DNA from 3 places in the Streptomyces sp. cg35 genome. Region 2 is predicted to be linked to each of the others. Evidence: riboswitches for the same ligand, from Rfam matches in the RefSeq annotation. Region 2 holds a riboswitch; each other region holds the start of a gene.
The links. A riboswitch is a leader RNA that binds a small molecule or an ion and turns the genes downstream of it on or off. The one in region 2 is predicted to bind cobalamin.
Positions count from the first base shown of each region.

Region 1 (5,872 bases), 1.1 Mb from region 2:
AGCATGCCCTTGACGGGGCGGTCCGAGAGGGACTGGGCGTACGCGGTCCAGCGCACCGTCATCGGCCCGGGACGCGAGATGTCGCCGGCCAGGACCGGCGGGCGCACGTAACGGGTGCCGTACGACTGCACCCAGCCGGCCTGCAGGGCGAGGTAGCCGGTGAGCCGCTCGGCGAAGTACTGGACCATGTCGTTGCGCTCGGGCTCGCCGTGCACGAGGACGTCCAGGCCGGTCTTCTCCTGGAAGGAGACGACGTCGCGGATCTCGTTCCTGATGCGCTCCTCGTACGCGACCGTGTCGATACGGCCCGCCCTCAAGTCGGCCCGCGCCGCGCGCAGTTCACCGGTCTGCGGGAACGAGCCGATCGTCGTGGTCGGCAGCAGCGGCAGGCCGAGGTGGGCGCGCTGCGCGGCGGACCGCTCGGCGTACGACGGAGAGCGGCGCCCGTCCGCGTCCGTGACGGCGGCGGCGCGGGCCCGCACGTCCGGGTCGTGCGTGATCGGGGATCCGGCCCGCGACGCCAGGTCCGCCCGGTTCGCGGCGAGCTCCGCCGTGACGCTGCCGGTGCCCTGGGCCAGACCCGCGGCGAGGGTCGCCACCTCGGCGGTCTTCTGCCGCGCGAAGGCCAGCCAGCGCAGGATCTGCGGCTCGATGTCCCGCTCCAGCGACGCGTCCAGCGGGACGTGCAGCAGCGAGCAGGACGGGGCGACGTCGACCCGGTCGGCGAGGCCGAGCAGGGTGCCGAGCGTGGTGAGGGACCTCGCCAGATCGTTGATCCAGACGTTGCGGCCGTCGACGACACCGGCGACCAGCCGCTTGCCGGGCAGCCCGCCGACGGCCGCGAGGGCGTCGAGGTTGGCGGCCGCCGAGCCGGTGAAGTCGAGCGCCAGACCGTCGACCGGGGCCTTGGCCAGGACCGGCAGGGCGTCGCCCAGCCGGTCGAAGTACGAGGCCACGAGCAGCTTGGGCCGGTCGGCGAGAGCACCGAGGTCGCGGTAGGCGCGGGCCGCCGCGTTCAGCTCGGCCGGGGTGCGGTCCTGGACGAGGGCGGGCTCGTCGAGCTGCACCCACGGGGCCCCGGCCGCACGCAGCTCGGTGAGCACCTGCGCGTACACGGGCAGCAGCCGGTCGAGGAGGGTCAGCGGGTCGAAGTCGGCGGCGACACCGGGCGCGGGCTTGGCCAGCAGCAGATACGTGACCGGACCGACGAGGACCGGCCGGGCGGCCAGCCCCAGGGCGAGCGCTTCCTCGAACTCCGTGACCTGCTTCGTGGAGTCAGCGGTGAACACCGTGTCCGGCCCCAACTCGGGCACCAGGTAGTGGTAGTTGGTGTCGAACCACTTCGTCATCTCCAGCGGCGCGACGTCCTGCGTGCCACGGGCCATGGCGAAGAACCCGTCCAGGGCATCGGCGTCGAAAGCGGCGCGGTGGCGCTCGGGGATCGCGCCGACCATGACGCTGGTGTCGAGGACGTGGTCGTAGTACGAGAAGTCGCCGGTCGGCACTTCGCCGATGCCCGCGCCGGCCAGCTCCCGCCAGTTCGTGCGGCGCAGTCCGGCGGCGGTGGCACGGAGGGCGTCGGCGGTGACGCGGCCCTTCCAGTAGCCCTCGATCGCCTTCTTCAGCTCGCGATTCTGTCCCTGGCGGGGGTAGCCGTACACGGTGGCCCGTGCTGCCGCGGCCGCGGTCCTGGTGGTCACGGAGATCTCCTTCGAGAGACGTATCCCTGGGATCCCGGAGACCGACGCGGCCGGAAAGGAGTGACAGACCGGCGGCACGGTCCCGCGCGCCGGGGCGCGGTCGTCCGTCCGGTGTGTACGCCGACCCGCCCTCGAGGTCACCGAGATGTCCGCGCACGCGTCGTACGCGCACGGGCAGATGGCAGGTCTTCGGACTCGCGGGCACGTCCTCCGATCCGGAGGACACCTACTGGCCGTCGCTTCCCAGGTCCCGTTCGTCGGGACCCAGTGCGTATGACGGCGGTCGTTCCCACTCACCGCTGCGGGGCAGTCCCGGATTCCCACCGGGTTCCCTCTTGCGACGCTCCCGCCTGGCGGACGGGGCGAACCAGCTGCACGGGCCAGCCTACGGGGCGGGGGCCGCTCGGCGCCAAGCGGCCGGGGCCACGACCGCGGCGCCGCCTCAGCCGGCGATGTCGACGCCGTACCCGAGGGCGAGCGCGTCGAGACCGTGGCCGTAGCCCTGCCCGACGGCACGGAAGCGCCACACGGGGCCGCGGCGGTGGAACTCGGCGAGCAGCAGGCCGCGTTCGGTGGTGGCGCACACCCGACCCCGCTCACCGGCACAGAACGGCACGGGCCCCCGAGCGCGACCTGATCCGCCGGACCGGCCCTAGCCCCGTGGAGCCGTCGGTGCCGCAAGCCCGTCGCTCAGCAGGCGGCTGTCGATCTCGTCGAGGGCCAGACGCAGCGCGCCCAGGGCCACGCTCTCGTCGCCGAGCGTCGAGGTGCGCAGCTCCGGCAGGCGCAGGCAGTGCTTGGTCAGTTCTCGGCGCAGCGGCTCCAGGATGACGTCGGCGGAGCGGGAGAACCCTCCGCCGTAGACGACGACCTCGGGGTCCAGGGCGAGAACGAGGGCGGCGACCCCGACCGCGAGGTCCCGGGTGTAGCGGCGTACGGCGGCCCTCGCGTCCCGGTCACCGTCCCGGGCCGCCTGGAACACCCAGGCCGCGATGTCGCCGGCCGCCGCCGTCTCCGGTACCCCGGGGCAGGAGGCGAGGTGGTCCGGAGCGGCGAGCCAGCGCACGGCCTTGAGCGCGCCGATCTCGCCCGCGGCGCCGCCGTGTCCGCGGCGCAGGGTGCCGTCGAGGATGAGGCCGGCGCCGGTACGCAGCCCCGCGAGAAGGAAGACGATGTCGTCGGCGTCCTGGGCGACGCCCTTCCAACGCTCGGCGACGGCGGCGAGCTTGCAGTCGTTCTCGACCTGAATGGGGCAGGTGAAGCGGGTTGCCAGATGAGCGGCCGGGTCGGCGGTGCTCCAGCCGGGGAGAGGAGTGAACAGGGTGGTGCGGCCGCTGGAGTCGACGGGGCCGGTCACACCGATCGTCACGGCCCAGATGTCGGCCGGCGTCATGGCGACGCCGCGCAGCACCTCGTCGATGACCTCGTCGACCGACGCCAGCCGAGCTTCGGGCGCGGCCTCAGGGTCGACCGGTCGGCGCGTGCTGCGGACGATGTTCCCCTCCAGGTCGCTCAGCATGACGAGGATCTTGTGGACGCCTATGTCGATGCCGAGTGCGTGACCGGCGGTGGCCCGGAACCGGAAGCGCCGGGCGGGCCGGCCGACGACGCTGCTGGCTTTCGGCTGCTCGACCTCGGCCCACCCGTCGGTCACCAGGGACTGCACCAGCACGTCGACGGCGGGCCGGGACAGCCCGGCCCGGCCCGCGAGTTCAGTGACGGTGGCGGGTGGGTTGCCGCGCAGCGCCCACACGATCGACAGTTGGTTCATCTCGCGCATCCGGGACAGGTCTGTTCCGGTCGTCGCCATGCTGGTGCTCCCTGGTGGGGTCTGCGGGCCGCTGCTGAATAATGCTGAGCAGTTTACTAATTCAGGGCGGCCGCCGTACGAGGATCGTGGATCGCTCCCTCGCGACGGTCACGGATCAGGCGATCGGATAGCGCTGTTCCGTGTCCGGAGCGACGGCCGGGCCGAAGTCGATCTCGCGCCCGTCGATCGCGAAGCGGTACCGGCCGAGCCTGCGCACCTCGGGGCGGTGCGCCAAGTACGCCGTCATCGCCTCCAGTTCGTCCGGGTGCAGCCAGCCCGGCGGATCGGACACCGCACGGAAACCGCAGACGTCGGCGAGGTCGCGCAGCCAGCTCTGCTGCTGCTCGGTCAGCAGATTGAGGCGGCTGCGGAAGTACACGACGTCCGGGTCGACCTCCAGCAGGGGCGCCTGCCACAGCCGGTGCACGGTGTTGACGACGGCGTTGCGCGCCAGGGCGTCGGAGGGGTCCTGGGTGGCGTAGTGCTCCCACAGGGGTGCGACGTCGGGGCCGCTGCGGATGCCGTCGAGCAGTCCGAGGGAGGGCAGCAGGGGTGCGCCGCTGCCGAGGAGATAGGCGTCCGGGCCGGCCTCCTCCCGGATGATGCGCAGGCCGATCCGGTACGCCTCCTCGCGGCCGACGTCCTCGAACCGGGCCCCCGGCACCGCGCCGGCACCGATGAAGTCGATCTTCAGGTACGTGAATCCCCAGTCCCGGCTGACCCGGCGCATCATCTCGCGCAGATGCTCCTGTGCGGCGGGCAGTGTGAGGTCGAGCGCCCAGTAGCCGGTGCCCCAGTTGTGGCCGGCCGTCACCGGGGCGCCGTCGCCGTCCCGCAGCAGCAACTCCGGCCGCTCGTGGGCGACCTGCGCGTCGGGGTGGACGATGAACGGCGCGATCCACAGCCCGGGCCGCAGCCCGGCCTCCGTGATGCGGTCGGCCAACGCACGCATTCCGGAGGGGAACTTGGCGTTGGCGTGCCAGTCGCCCACCCTCTGCTCCCAGCCGTCGTCGATCTGGACGACGTCGAAGGGCAGGCCGCGCAGGGCGGTGATGTCCTTGGTGAGCTGCTCCTCGGTGATGTTCTCGTAGTAGGCGTACCAGCTGCACCACACGTTGCCCGCGCGCTTGTCGCTGTGGCCGAGTCGGTCGGCGAGGTGCCGGGCGTAGGCGGCGAAGACCTCGTCCTCGGTGCCGTACGCCAGGAACCAGGGGGCTCCGCCGCGCTCGTACCAGCCGACCAGCGCGTCCCGGTCGGCGGTCAGGCGCGGGATGTCGAGGCCGAGCGCGCCGAGCAGCAGCACCTGTCCGTCGGCTCCCTGGAGGGCCGCGACGGCGGAGGAGTGGTGGCGCGCCGGGTCGTCCCACACGGTGTCGTCGGCGGTCAGGCGGCGTTCGGCGCTCTCGATGCGCAGCGGCGGCTCGGACAGACGGCGCCAGCCGCACGGGCTCCAGGAGTTGTGTCCGTGCCGGTAGAACAGCGCGTCGCCGAGGCCGTGCAGCAGGGCCACGCGGCCGGGCGGCAGCAGCAGGCCGCCGTCGACGGGCCGCGGCGGGGCGTCGCCTTCGAGCTCGACGGCCAACGTGAGGCCGCCGAGATCTGCGAGCTGGGCCATGGATCTCCTTGCTTCATGGTGAGAGGTGCGGACGGAAGCCGGTCACTACTTGAAGAGGCCGTTGACCTTGTCGTTGGCCGACTTGAGGGCGCTCTCCGGCTTGGCCCTGCCGAGGATCACCGACTGGATGGCGTCCTGGACGATCGGGCCTATTTCGGTGCCGTGCTCGGTGACGGGCAGCTGGAACGTGACGTTCTTGTCGGCCACCGCGTCGGTGAAGACGTGGACGTCGTCACCCTTCGCCTTGTGCGCGGCGAGCGCCTTCTGGGTGGCGGACTTCAGGGCCGGGAACACGACGGCCCGCTTGGCGACGAGATTCTGGCAGTCGGGTGAGGCGAGGAACTTGACCCACTTCCAGGCCTCTTCCTTGTGCGGAGTCCCGGCCCAGATGGCGTCGGACAGTCCGTTCACGGCGCTCTTGCGCCCTTCCGGACCGGTCGGCAGCGGGGCGAAGGCGAACTGCTGCTTCAGCTTGGCGTCGGTGAACGTGGAGATGGTCCAGGAGCCGGCGACCATGATGGCGCCCTTGCCCGCGGTGAGCAGTTCGGAGTTGGCGACGGTGGACTGCTTGTCGAACCGCGGCGCGTAGCCCTTGTCGATGAGGTGCTTGAACCAGGCGATGGTCTCGGCGAGCTTCGGGTCGTCGTACTTGTACTTCGTGCCCCACGGGTTCTTGTCGAGGTACGTGAAGCCGTTCGCGGCGGCCAGATCGCCCCAGCCGTTCTGCCCCTGCGACCCGTCGGCCCA
Region 1 covers NZ_CP191268.1:1,937,711-1,943,582, reverse strand. Annotated here, with positions in the region: gene metE (5-methyltetrahydropteroyltriglutamate--homocysteine S-methyltransferase) at 1-1,700, opposite strand, end outside; cobalamin riboswitch at 1,864-2,087, opposite strand; partial or broken gene ACQUQD_RS09065 (TerD family protein) at 2,143-2,280, opposite strand; gene ACQUQD_RS09060 (ROK family protein) at 2,353-3,510, opposite strand; gene ACQUQD_RS09055 (glycoside hydrolase family 36 protein) at 3,626-5,125, opposite strand; gene ACQUQD_RS09050 (ABC transporter substrate-binding protein) at 5,171-5,872, opposite strand, start outside.
Region 1: it holds a riboswitch for cobalamin, as region 2 does, so the genes downstream of both, metE (5-methyltetrahydropteroyltriglutamate--homocysteine S-methyltransferase) here and ACQUQD_RS14080 (ribonucleoside-diphosphate reductase subunit alpha) in region 2, are expected to answer to the same signal.

Region 2 (5,872 bases):
CCGCGAACGCCGCCGCCCGGTCGTCCGGATCGGGCAGATAGGTGTCGAGCAGCGTCAGATAGAACTGGACGTGCACGGCCTCCTCGAACAGCTGACGGCTCAGGTACAGCCGCGCCTCGGGGGAGTTGATGTGCTTGTAGAGCGTCAGGACCAGGTTGTTCGCCACGATCGAGTCGCCCGTCGCGAAGAACGCGACCAGCCGGCCGATCATGTGCTGCTCACCCGGGCTGAGCTTCGCGAGGTCGGCGACGTCCGAGTGGAGGTCGACCTCCTCGACGGTCCAGGTGTTCTTGATGGCGTCCCGGTAGCGCTCGTAGAAGTCCGGGTAGCGCATGGGACGCAGGGTCAGTTCGAAGCCCGGGTCGAGCAGGTTCTTCTCGGCAGTGGTGTCGGACATTACTGGCAGGCCTCGCAGGACTCGGGGTTTTCCAGGGAGCAGGCGACCGCGTCCGCCTCGACGACGGGCGTGGCGGTCTGCGCGGGGACGCTGGAGCGGCCCGCCGCGCGGGCGATGCGCGTCGCGGGGCGCGAGCGCAGGTAGTACGTCGTCTTCAGGCCCGACTTCCAGGCGTACGCGTACATCGAGGAGAGCTTGCCGATGGTCGGGGTCTCCATGAACAGGTTCAGGGACTGGGCCTGGTCGAGGTACGGGGTGCGCGCCGCCGCCATGTCGATGAGGCCGCGCTGCGGGATCTCCCACGCCGTGCGGTACAGCGCCCGCACCTCCTCGGGCACCCACGTGAAGCCCTGCACCGAGCCGTTGGACTCGCGCAGCGCCTCGCGGGTCTGCGCGTCCCACACGCCGAGCCGCTTCAGCTCGTCCACCAGGTACGAGTTGACCTGGAGGAACTCGCCGGACAGCGTCTCGCGCTTGAACAGGTTGGAGACCTGCGGCTCGATGCACTCGTAGACACCCGCGATGGACGCGATGGTGGCCGTCGGGGCGATCGCGAGCAGCAGCGAGTTGCGCATGCCGACCGCGGCGATACGTTCCCGCAGCGCGGCCCAGCGCTCCGGCCAGGTGAACTCGACGCCGTAGTGGTCGGGGTGCAGGACACCGCGCGCGGTCCGGGTCTTCTGCCAGGCGGGCAGCGGCCCGTTGCGCTCGGCGAGGTCGGCGGACGCCTCGTACGCGGCGAGCATGATGCGCTCGGCGATCCGCGTGGACAGCGCCCTGGCCTCGGGCGAGTCGAAGGGCAGCTTCAGCTTGAAGAAGACGTCCTGCAGGCCCATCGCGCCCAGACCCACCGGACGCCAGCGGGAGTTGGAGCGGCCCGCCTGCTCGGTCGGGTAGAAGTTGATGTCGACGACCCGGTCGAGGAACGTGACGGCCGTGCGGACGGTCTCGTCGAGCCGCTCCCAGTCGATGTCCCCGGTCGCCGTGTCCACGAAGGAACCCAGGTTCACGGAGCCGAGGTTGCAGACGGCCGTCTCCCCGTCGTCCGTCACCTCCAGGATCTCGGTGCACAGGTTCGAGGAGTGGACCGTGTGGCCGGGCTCCGCGGTCTGGTTGGCGGTCCGGTTGGCGGCGTCCTTGAAGGTCAGCCAGCCGTTGCCGGTCTGCGCGAGCGTGCGCATCATGCGGCCGTACAGGTCCCGTGCGGGGATGGTCTTCTGGGCCTTCCCCTCGGCCTCGGCCTTCCGGTACGCGGCGTCGAACTCCGCGCCCCACAGGTCGACCAGCTCGGGCACGTCGGCCGGCGAGAACAGCGACCAGGTGCCGCCCTCGTTGACCCGGCGCATGAACTCGTCGGGGATCCAGTGCGCGAGGTTCAGGTTGTGGGTGCGGCGCGCGTCCTCACCGGTGTTGTCGCGCAGCTCCAGGAACTCCTCGATGTCGGAGTGCCACGTCTCCAGGTAGACGGCGGCGGCGCCCTTGCGGCGCCCGCCCTGGTTCACGGCGGCGACCGACGCGTCCAGCGTCTTCAGGAACGGCACGATGCCGTTGGAGTGCCCGTTCGTGCCGCGGATCAGCGAACCCCGGCTGCGGATGCGGGAGTACGAGAGGCCGATGCCGCCCGCGTGCTTCGACAGCCGGGCCACCTGGTGGTAGCGGTCGTAGATCGAGTCCAGCTCGTCCAGCGGGGAGTCCAGCAGGTAACAGCTCGACATCTGCGGGTGCCGGGTGCCGGAGTTGAAGAGGGTGGGGGAGGAGGGCAGGTAGTCGAGGCGGCTCATCAGGCCGTACAGCGCGGCGACCTCGTCGACGGCGCGGGCGCTGTCGTCCTCGGCGAGACCGGCGGCGACGCGGAGCATGAAGTGCTGCGGGGTCTCGACGACCTGGCGGGTGATCGGGTGGCGCAGCAGGTAGCGGCTGTGCAGGGTGCGCAGGCCGAAGTAGCCGAAGCGGTCGTCCCCGGCCGGGTCGATCAGCGCGTTCAGCCGGGCGGCGTGGATCCGCACGAACTCGGCGGTGCGGTCGGCGACGAGCCCCTCGCGGTGGCCGACCGCGACCGACTCGGTGAACGAGGTCACGCCCTGCGAGGCGGCCTCGGCGGCGATGGAGAGCGTCAGGAGCCGGGCGGCCAGCCGGGAGTAGACGGGGTCCTCGGAGATGAGCCCCGCCGCTGCCTCGGTGGCGAGTCCGCGCAGCTCGGCCTCGTCGGCGCGGGCACTGCGGCCGCGCAGCGCGGCGGCTGCGACCCGGCCGGGGTCGGCGTCGGGGAGGTCGGCGGTCAGCTCGGTCAGGGTGCGCAGCAGCGCGGTCCCCGGAGCGTCGTCCGGTGCGGCTGAGACCGGTTCGGCGGGCGGCGCGATGGTCACGTGGAGGCTCTCCCTCGCTCGGCTCGGGGCCTGCGGGGAGGGAGTGGCTCGGGCGCACGGAGGCGCCGTCGTCACCGGCCCATTCCGCGAGGCCCGGACGTCGTCGACGCCCGGGCCGGACGGCTCGGGCGTGCTGTCGACAGGTCATCGGACTCACGCGGACGCTTATGTGCGCTTACGTTCACCGTTGCGGGACAGTTCCGGATTTGCACCGGATTCCCCTGCGGCGACAGCGAGAGTGAGCATACATCTTGTGTCAGGCTTTCGCGGCAGGCCCACATCTTGTGTCGGATAGGGTGACGGCGATCTACGGGCGGGCGATCTTGGGGAGGGCTCGATGCGCGCGTGGCAGGGGACGGCCGTGGTGCCGCTGGTGACGGTGCTTCTGGCGGGGTGCGGCGGGGGAGCGGCGGACCGGGCCGCGGCCGGGCCGTCGTCGTCCGCCTCTTCGAAGACGTCCGCGAGTCCGAAGACGTCCGCGAGCCCGACGGCGCCGAGCCCCGAGGTGGTCCGGCCCACCGGCCCCGCGACCGCCCCGGGCCGGGACGCCGTCGCCGCGCCCCGGCAGGTCTTCACCGCCGAGCAGTTGAAGAAGGCGCTGCTGCCCGACGCCGCGTTCGGTACGGGGCTGGAGCGCGGGGAGACCCAGGCGGGCCCGTACGAGAGCACCCACGACCAGCGCAGCGGCCGCTGGTCGTACTGCCTGGACGCGGCCGGGGAGAAGGACCCGGCCTGGCTGGGCCCGGCGGCGTACCGGGGCGCCATGGCGCTGGCCCGCACCCAGTGGGTGGACCGTGCGACCCGGCCGCCGGAGGGGCACCTCGTGGCGACGCAGATGATCGTGTCGCTGCCCGTCGCCGAGGCCCGCGACCATCAGCGCGTCGAGCAGGACATCCTGCGGCACTGCCGGGAGTTCGCCTCCGACATGGAGGCGGGCTCGGCGACCGAGCGGTACGGGACCGTGCCGCTCAAGGGCCTGGGCGACGAGGCGTTCCTGGAGGTCCAGGACGTGATGTACGAGGGCGGGACGACCACCCGGTACCGCGCCCATGTGCGGGTCGGCGGAGTGCTCGTGCTCCTCCTCGGCGAGGAGGGCGCGGGCCGCGACGAGACCGTCCGCTGGGCCGCCCACCTCGCGCGCGAGGTGGGCGGGACGCTGTACGGGGCCGGCGCGTGAGCACCGGCCCCGGCGCCGGTGCTACCCGGCCGCGGGCCGCTTCAGGAGCGTGTTCACGAAGTCCTCGGTGAAGTTGCGCGGGCCCGTGCCCAGGGCGACCCGGCCGCGGTGCTCGGTGCGGGCGGCCACCAGGGGCGACTCCGAGTAGTAAGCGCGCGGGTAGTCGGAGTCGTAGGGGACGAACACCGTCTTGCCGCGGGTGAGTTCGCTCGCGCACTCCACGACGACCGTGCCCTCGGCGGCGGTCACGAACGACTCGTCGGCGCACACCCCGACGGCCAGCGGGTCGTGCAGGGGGCTGCCCCCGGTCTCCTCGTACGCGCCGAGGTAGAAGCGCATCAGGCGCGCGGTCAGCTCCATGCCCTCGCCCGCCTCCTCCAGAGTCTTGAGCTCGTCGGGCCCGAACCGCCAGCCGTGCGTCGCGTCGAGCCCGACCATCGTGTACGGGATGCCCGACGACACGACCAGGTCCGCCGCGTCCGGGTCCGTCCACGCGTTGAACTCGGCGACCGGCGTGATGTTCCCGGGCACCTCGGCCGCCCCGCCCATGAAGACCAGCCGCTTCACGCGCCGGGCGAAGTCCGGGTCCTCGCTCAGGGCGAGCGCCACATTGGTGAGCGGGCCCGTCGCGCACACCGTCAGCTCCCCCTCGTACGCGCGCGAGAGCCTCAGCAGGGCCTGCGCGGAGGACTCGGGGTGCTCCGGCGCGGTCGAGTCCGGCAGCTGCTCCGTACCGAGTCCCGCGGAGCCGTGGAACTCGCCGGCGGCCGCGTACGGCAGGCGGGTCAGCGGGCGGCCGGCGCCCCGGTGCACCGTCACGTCGCCGTCGATGCCGAACACCCGGGCGAGGGCCCGGCCGTTGCGGAAGGTCTGCCCGGCGGGCACGTTGCCGCCGACGGTCGTGTAGGCCTTGAGGTCCCACAGCCCCGTGCCGAGCAGGTACTGCAGTGCGACGGCGTCGTCGATTCCGGGATCGCTGTCGAGCACGATGGGGGCGGCCATGGTTCCTCCGGGGCAGATGGTGCGTTGTATCGATCACCGTAATGCGACGGGCCCCTCCGTGAAGGAGGGGCCCGTCGTCGGCGGGGGAGGCGATTCCTAGTGGCCGGAGGCCCCGACGGTGGGCAGGTCGACCTGCACGCCCTTGTCGCCGGCGTCCGCGGTGTAGTCCTCGGGGGACGTCTCGTCGACGCCCTCCGGGGCCTTCACGGCCTTCAGGACGAAGGTGAGGACCACGGTCACGATCACGTTCAGCACGAACGCGGTCAGACCGATGTAGCCGATCTCCCCGATGCCCGGGATCTCCTTCGAGGAGCCGCCGAAGTGCTTCTGCGTCGGCGAGGCCACCCCGTACGCGGCGAGGGTGCCGTAGACCATGCCGACCGCCCAGCCGGCGAGCAGCGCCCACCGGTGGAACCAGCGGGTGAACAGGCCGCCCACCAGCGCGGGCATGGTCTGCAGGATCCAGATGCCGCCGAGGAGCTGGAAGTTGATGGCGACGGTCTTGTCCATGGTCAGGACGAAGGCCAGCGCGCCGACCTTCACCAGCAGCGACACCAGCTTGGAGACCTTGGTCTCCTGCTGGGGCGTCGCGTCCGGCTTGAGGAAGTCCTTGTAGATGTTGCGGGTGAAGAGGTTCGCGGCGGCGATGGACATGATGGCCGCCGGGACCAGCGCGCCGATGCCGATGGCGGCGAAGGCCACACCCGCGAACCAGTCCGGGAACATGTCCTCGAACAGCTGCGGAATCGCCAACTGCCCGTTCTGCACCTTGATCCCGGCCGCGATCGCCATGAACCCGAGCAACGCGAGCAGGCCCAGCATGAGCGAGTACAGCGGCAGGATCGTGGTGTTGCGCCGGATGACCTCGCGGCTCTTGGACGACAGGGTCGCCGTGATCGAGTGCGGGTACATGAACAGCGCGAGGGCCGA
Region 2 covers NZ_CP191268.1:3,084,211-3,090,082, reverse strand. Annotated here, with positions in the region: gene ACQUQD_RS14085 (ribonucleotide-diphosphate reductase subunit beta) at 1-397, opposite strand, end outside; gene ACQUQD_RS14080 (ribonucleoside-diphosphate reductase subunit alpha) at 397-2,763, opposite strand; cobalamin riboswitch at 2,885-3,015, opposite strand; gene ACQUQD_RS14075 (hypothetical protein) at 3,101-3,940, shown strand; gene ACQUQD_RS14070 (nucleoside hydrolase) at 3,962-4,942, opposite strand; gene mctP (monocarboxylate uptake permease MctP) at 5,039-5,872, opposite strand, start outside.

Region 3 (5,872 bases), 2.4 Mb from region 2:
GACGCGGTGCTCGACTCCGGCGACTGCGGCACCGAGCCGACCACCGTCATCGACTTCTCCGGCGGCGAGGCCGAGATCGTCCGCTACGGCGCGGGGGATGCCGACCGGTTCGAGTGACCCCCGCGCGCCTCAGCCGTCGTGGGCGAGCGTGCCCAGGAACCGGATGTGGGGGCGCTCGCCGGGACCGGGCCGGGTGATGTGCGCGCGGACGCCGTAGACGTCGGCGATGAGGTCCTCGGTGAGGACGGTCCCCGGCTCGCCCGCCGCCACGACCCTTCCCTGCCGCAGCACCACGACCTGGTCGCAGTACGTGGCGGCCAGGTTCAGGTCGTGCAGGGCGACGACGCTGGTCAGCTCCAGGCCCGTGATCAGGTCCATCAGCTCCAGCTGGTGCTGGATGTCGAGATGGTTCGTCGGCTCGTCGAGCAGCAGCTCACGCGGTTCCTGCGCGAGAGCGCGGGCGATCTGCACCCGCTGGCGCTCACCGCCCGACAGCGTGTGCCACAGGCGGTGCGCCTGCTCGGCGAGGCCGCTGCGGTCGAGGGCCGCACGGACCGCCGCCTCGTCCGCGGCCGAGACGGGCGCCCAGGCCCTGCGATGCGGGACCCGGCCCAGCCGGACGACATCGCCGACCGTCAACTCGACCTGGGTGTCAGCCTGTTGATGGACCAGGGCGATCCGCCGGGCCGCCTCCTTGCGGGGCAGCGCGGAGAGCGGGGCGCCGTCGAGGGTGACGACTCCGGCCGCCGGAGCGAGGACCCCGGCGAGCAGCCGCAGCAGCGTCGACTTGCCCGAGCCGTTCGGGCCGAGCACCCCGGTGACGGAGCCCGTCCGGGGCGTCAGGCTGACCCCGTCCAGGATCAGGGCGCCGCCGGGCGACCAGGACACGCGGTCCGCGCGCAGGCCCGCGCTCACCGGGTGCTCCGGCCGCGGTACAGCACGGCCACGAACGCGGGCACGCCGATCAGCGACGTCACCACGCCCACCGGAACCTCCTGCGGTTCGAGGACCGTACGGGCCAGCGTGTCGACCCACACCAGGAACACGGCACCGGCCACCGCCGTGACCGGCAGCAGCCGGGTGTGCCCCGGCCCCACCAGGGCGCGCGCCGCGTGCGGCAGGACGAGCCCGACGAAGCCGATCGCCCCCGCCGCGCTGACCAGGGCCGCCGTCAGCAGGGCCGTCACGCACAGCAGGACGAGCCGGGTGCGGGCCACGTGCACGCCGAGCGCGGCCGCCGCCTCCGGGCCGAAGGCGAACGCGTCCAGGGTCCGGCCGTACCCGAGGCACACCGCCAGCGTCACCACGAGCACCGCCAGACACAGCCACACCTCCGTCCAGCCGACCCCGCCGAGCGAGCCGAGCAGCCAGAACAGGACGCCGCGCGTCGTCTCCGCGTCGGCCGCCGTGAGCACCACGAACGAGGTCAGCGCCGAGAACAGCTGCATCGCGGCGACCCCGCACAGCACCACCCGGTCCGTCGTCCCGCCCAGGGTGTGACTGAGCAGCAGCACCAGCGCGAACGAGCACAGCGCCCCGAGGAACGCGCCGCCGGACACCGAGAGCGCGCCGCCGCCGAGGCCCAGCACCACGACGAGGACCGCCCCGGTCGACGCGCCCGACGAGACACCGAGCACGAACGGGTCGGCGAGCGGATTGCGCAGCAGCGCCTGGAGCGTGGTGCCGCACACCGCGAGCCCGGCCCCGCACACCGCGGCGAGCAGCGTGCGCGGCAGCCGCAGGTTCCACACGATGCCGTCCCGGATCGGGGACAGCTCGGAGGTGCCCCAGCCGATCCGGGCGCCGACCGCCGACCACACGTCGCCGACGCCGATGTGCGCGGGTCCGATGGTGATGGCCACGGCGACGGACGCGCACAGCACGGCGAGTGCCGCGGCCCCGTACAGGGCGGGCCGGACCGTGCTCACTTGCCGAGGCCGAAGCCGCGCAGCGCGGCGGCCACCTTCTCCACACCGTCGACGGTACGGATCGTCGGATTCAGGTCCTGCCCCTTCAGCAGCACGTACCGCTTCTCGCGGACGGCGGTCATCTCCTTGGTCACCGGGTCGGACTCCAGGAACCGGATCTTCTGCGCGGCGGACTCCGCGGACTGCGAACGGCGGGTCAGATCGCCGATGACGAGGACGTCGGGGTCGCGGTCCGCGACGGTCTCCCAGTTGATCTGCGGCCACTCCTCGTGCGTGTCGTCGAAGACGTTGCGCACACCGAGCTCCTCGGTGACGATGCCGGGCGCGCCGCAACAGCCGGCCATGTAGGGCGAGTCGGAGTTCGCGAACCAGTACAGGACGCTCACACCCTTGGCGTCCACGCCCGAAGCCGCCTTCTTCACACGGGACTTGAGCTGCGCGACGAGCTTGTCGCCGCGCTCCTCCACGTCGAAGATCCGGGCCAGGTCGCGTATCTCGCCGTAGACGGTGTCCATGGTCAGGGCACGGGTGCGTACGCCGTCGCCGTCACCGCTGTTGTCCTTGCCGGCGCAGTCCGTGGGTGACAGGTAGGTGGGCACGCCGAGCTTCTCGAACTGCTCGCGGGGCGCCACGCCGCCCTTGCCGAGGGTGTACGTGAACGAGGCTGCGGCGAAGTCCGGTTCGGTGTCCAGGACCTTCTCGAAGGACGGGTAGCGGTCGGCGAGCCGCGGGACCTTCGCGTTCGCCTTCTCCAGGCCCTTCAGGACGGGATCGGTCCACGTCGCGGTCCCCACCATCCGGTCGGCGAGACCGAGCGAGAGCATGATCTCCGCCGAACCCTGGTCCAGGGCGACGGCGCGGCGCGGGGCGTGCGCGACCCGGACCTTCGTACCGCAGTTGTCGAGGGTGACGCCCCCGCCGGCCCGGTCCGCGGTGTCGGCGGAGCCTGCCCCGCCGCAGGCCGTGAGCAACAAGGCGCCCGCCAACAGCGGTGCGAGACGGCGGACTTGACGTGCGAACGGCACGGAACTTCCTCTGCGTCCAGGGCCCATACGCGGAGCCGGTCTGTGGTCCACCCCCGGCCGGTCCTCGACCCCGGGGGCCGCCAGCAGGTCTTCGGACTCGGGATCGTCCGGCCGGAGCGCCTTCCCGGACCGGTGGACCGGCCCAGTGGCAGTGGCTCCGCCCGTCACCCTCACCGCTGCGCGTCAGTTCCGGACTTCCACCGGATTCCCTGACCCGTGCACGTACGAGAACGCACAAAGGTACGACTGGCCATCGGAAGGTATCACGGGCCTGACCAGGCACTCCCGGGCGGGCCGGGCCTCCCGGTACGTCCCGGAGGCCATGGCATGGTGCTGCTCCGGGAACATCTGGGTCGCCGCCCACGCCGTCCGGCCCCTACCCTGCGTCGGATGATGACAGCTGACGACGTGCGGGCCGTGCTCGCCCTGCTGCGCCGGGCCGGGGCGGACGTGTGGGTCGGGGGCGGCTGGGGCATCGACGCCCTGGTCGGCGAGCAGACCCGGGAGCACCGTGATCTGGACCTGATGCACCGGCAGGAACAGGAGCCGGTCGTGCTCGCCGCCCTGGCCGACGCGGCATTCACCGAGTCCCTGGACCAGCGCCCCGTCCGGTTCGTCGTCACGGATCCGGACGGACGCGTACTCGATCTGCATCCCCTGGTCTTCGCCGACGACGGTTCCGCCCGGCAGGCCTCCTTCGCCGCGGAGCGGCCGTTCGTCTATCCGGCGGAGTGCTTCGTCACCGGCACGGTCGCGGGGGAGCGGGTGCCGTGCCTCTCCGCCGCCCAGCAGGTGTCCTTCCACCAGGGCTACGAGCCCACGGACCGCGACCGGCACGACATGGCCCTGCTCCGCACGGTCTTCGGGATCGCCACGCACTTCTGACCGTCAGTCACGGCGTGAGCATCGAGCGACTGCTCCTCAGCGCTCGGCGTTCAACGCGGCGACCGCGCCCGCCGGGTCGCCGATCGTGGCGTAGTCCACGGCGACGAACGTGACCGGTCTGCCGCGCTCCCGCTCGCACCGGTGGACCCGGTCCAGGACGAAGCGGCGGGTGTTCACCGTGCCCGCGTCGAGCCGGCTGCCGCCGTCGATGGTGATGAAGTGGTTCAGCAGGAACAGCCGCTTGTCGTCGCCGCCGCGGTGCGGCGCGCAGCTCATCTCGTCCGGCGCGCGGAACGCGAACGGGGTCTCCATGCCGTACCGGTAGAAATTGCGGTACCAGGGCGCCGGGCCGTCCGCCCGCTCGGCGAAGACGACCAGGCGGCGACCGCTGTCGATCATGTCGCCGAGCGTCGGCCAGGGCTTCGCCGGGTCGGGGTCGGGCGTGTGCACGAGAGTGTCCAACCCGGCCTCGTGCACGGCCTGTCGGGTGTCCCGGCCGGTGATCGCGTCCTGCACGATGAGGGTGATCACCTCGGTCGGGTGCGCGCGCATCCAGTCACCGATCTCGCGCAGCGTCGGCACCAGGGCGAGCGCCCCCGCCCGGCACACGGAATGGCACAGCCACAGCCCCTCGCGCGGAGGGTTGAACGTGTTGATCGCCTGGGTGATGAGCGCCTGCTGCGCGGCCGTGAAGTCGGAGTCGCGCAGGCGCCCGGCGATCTCGTCGGGCTGCTCCCACCGGTAGGTGTCGATCTGCAGGGCGCGGACGCCGTCGTTCAACTGGGCGGTGATCCCCGGGTCCTGGAGAGGGCCGATGAAGCGGTCGACGGTCGTCGACATGGCGTTGTGCGAGGTGAGGTGTGCGACCTCGTCGTAGCGGCGGTCGCACAGCGCGGAGCTGCCCTGGCACGGACGCGGTGCGGCCGGCCGGGCGACGAGCGGCACCACGGTCATCCCGGCCAGCGCCACAGCGGCGCCGCCGAGCCCGAGCGTGACGAGGCGCCGGGAGTCCAGGGCCCGCACCCGCCGTACCCGGTCCACCAGGACCAGCAGCGCTCCGGCGGCCACGGGGACGAGCGCGGCCCACAGGGCGGTGCGGGCGATGTGGTCGAGGGCGCCGTGCTGCACGTCGTCGACGAGCCGGATCAGACTCGGCGGCCACGACGCGGGCGGGTCGACGACGCGGCCGTCGGTGACCAGCCGGGTCACACCGACGGCGGCCGCCGTCAGCAGCCCGCCGGCGAGGAGCGACCACCCGAAGGGCCGCAGCCGGGAGCCCGGCCGGGGAGGGCCGATGAACCAGAGCGCGGCCAGGGAGAGCACGAGCAGCACCGCGGCGACGATCTCCACGAGCCCGAGTCCCGCGGCGGTGTAGGGGCGGATGTCGTGGAGGACCTGGAGGTCGTTGCCGGAGGCGGCGAGGACCGCGCCGAGGTCCCAGGTGCCGCCGTCGACGGCCCGCTGGAACTGCCGCACCGCCTCGCGGGCCCGGTCCGAGAACACCGCGGGGGCCACGGCCGCGAGCGCCGTGGCGACGTCCCCGTCGGCCAGCGCGGTCTCGACCTGCGGGCGCAGCGCGTCACGCTCCCGCTCCGGCAGCGCCCGCAGCAGCGTCTCGGCGGCCCGGTCGGCCTGCGTCGTGGTGAGCGGGAGCGTCGGCAGCCCCTCCGGTGCCCGGCCCGCCGCCAGATCGCCCACGGCGTCCGAGAGGTCCGCCGTGAACCGGTCGAAGTCGGGTTCCGTGCTGCGCTGCAGCCCGGCCACGAGATCGCCGAAGTAGGTCTGCGCCAGATGGTCGACATTGGCGAGCACCGGCCGCAGGTCGACGGTCAGGTCGAGGGTGGCGCGCTCGCCGTTCAGATAGCCGACCACCGCGTCGATCTGCTGCTGTGCCAGGTCACGGACCGTCTCCGGCGGCAGCACCAGTTTGATGTTGGACGTCACCTGGGCTTCCGGGACGTTCAGCCCCGCCAGCAGGTCCCTGGTGACCGGGGAGACCGCGGGGTCCACCAGCACCTCGTTGTAGAGCCGGTC
Region 3 covers NZ_CP191268.1:720,971-726,842, reverse strand. Annotated here, with positions in the region: gene ACQUQD_RS03555 (L-threonylcarbamoyladenylate synthase) at 1-117, shown strand, start outside; gene ACQUQD_RS03550 (ABC transporter ATP-binding protein) at 130-915, opposite strand; gene ACQUQD_RS03545 (FecCD family ABC transporter permease) at 912-1,928, opposite strand; gene ACQUQD_RS03540 (ABC transporter substrate-binding protein) at 1,925-2,980, opposite strand; cobalamin riboswitch at 3,019-3,219, opposite strand; gene ACQUQD_RS03535 (nucleotidyltransferase domain-containing protein) at 3,347-3,838, shown strand; gene ACQUQD_RS03530 (hypothetical protein) at 3,875-5,872, opposite strand, start outside.
Region 3: it holds a riboswitch for cobalamin, as region 2 does, so the genes downstream of both, ACQUQD_RS03540 (ABC transporter substrate-binding protein) here and ACQUQD_RS14080 (ribonucleoside-diphosphate reductase subunit alpha) in region 2, are expected to answer to the same signal.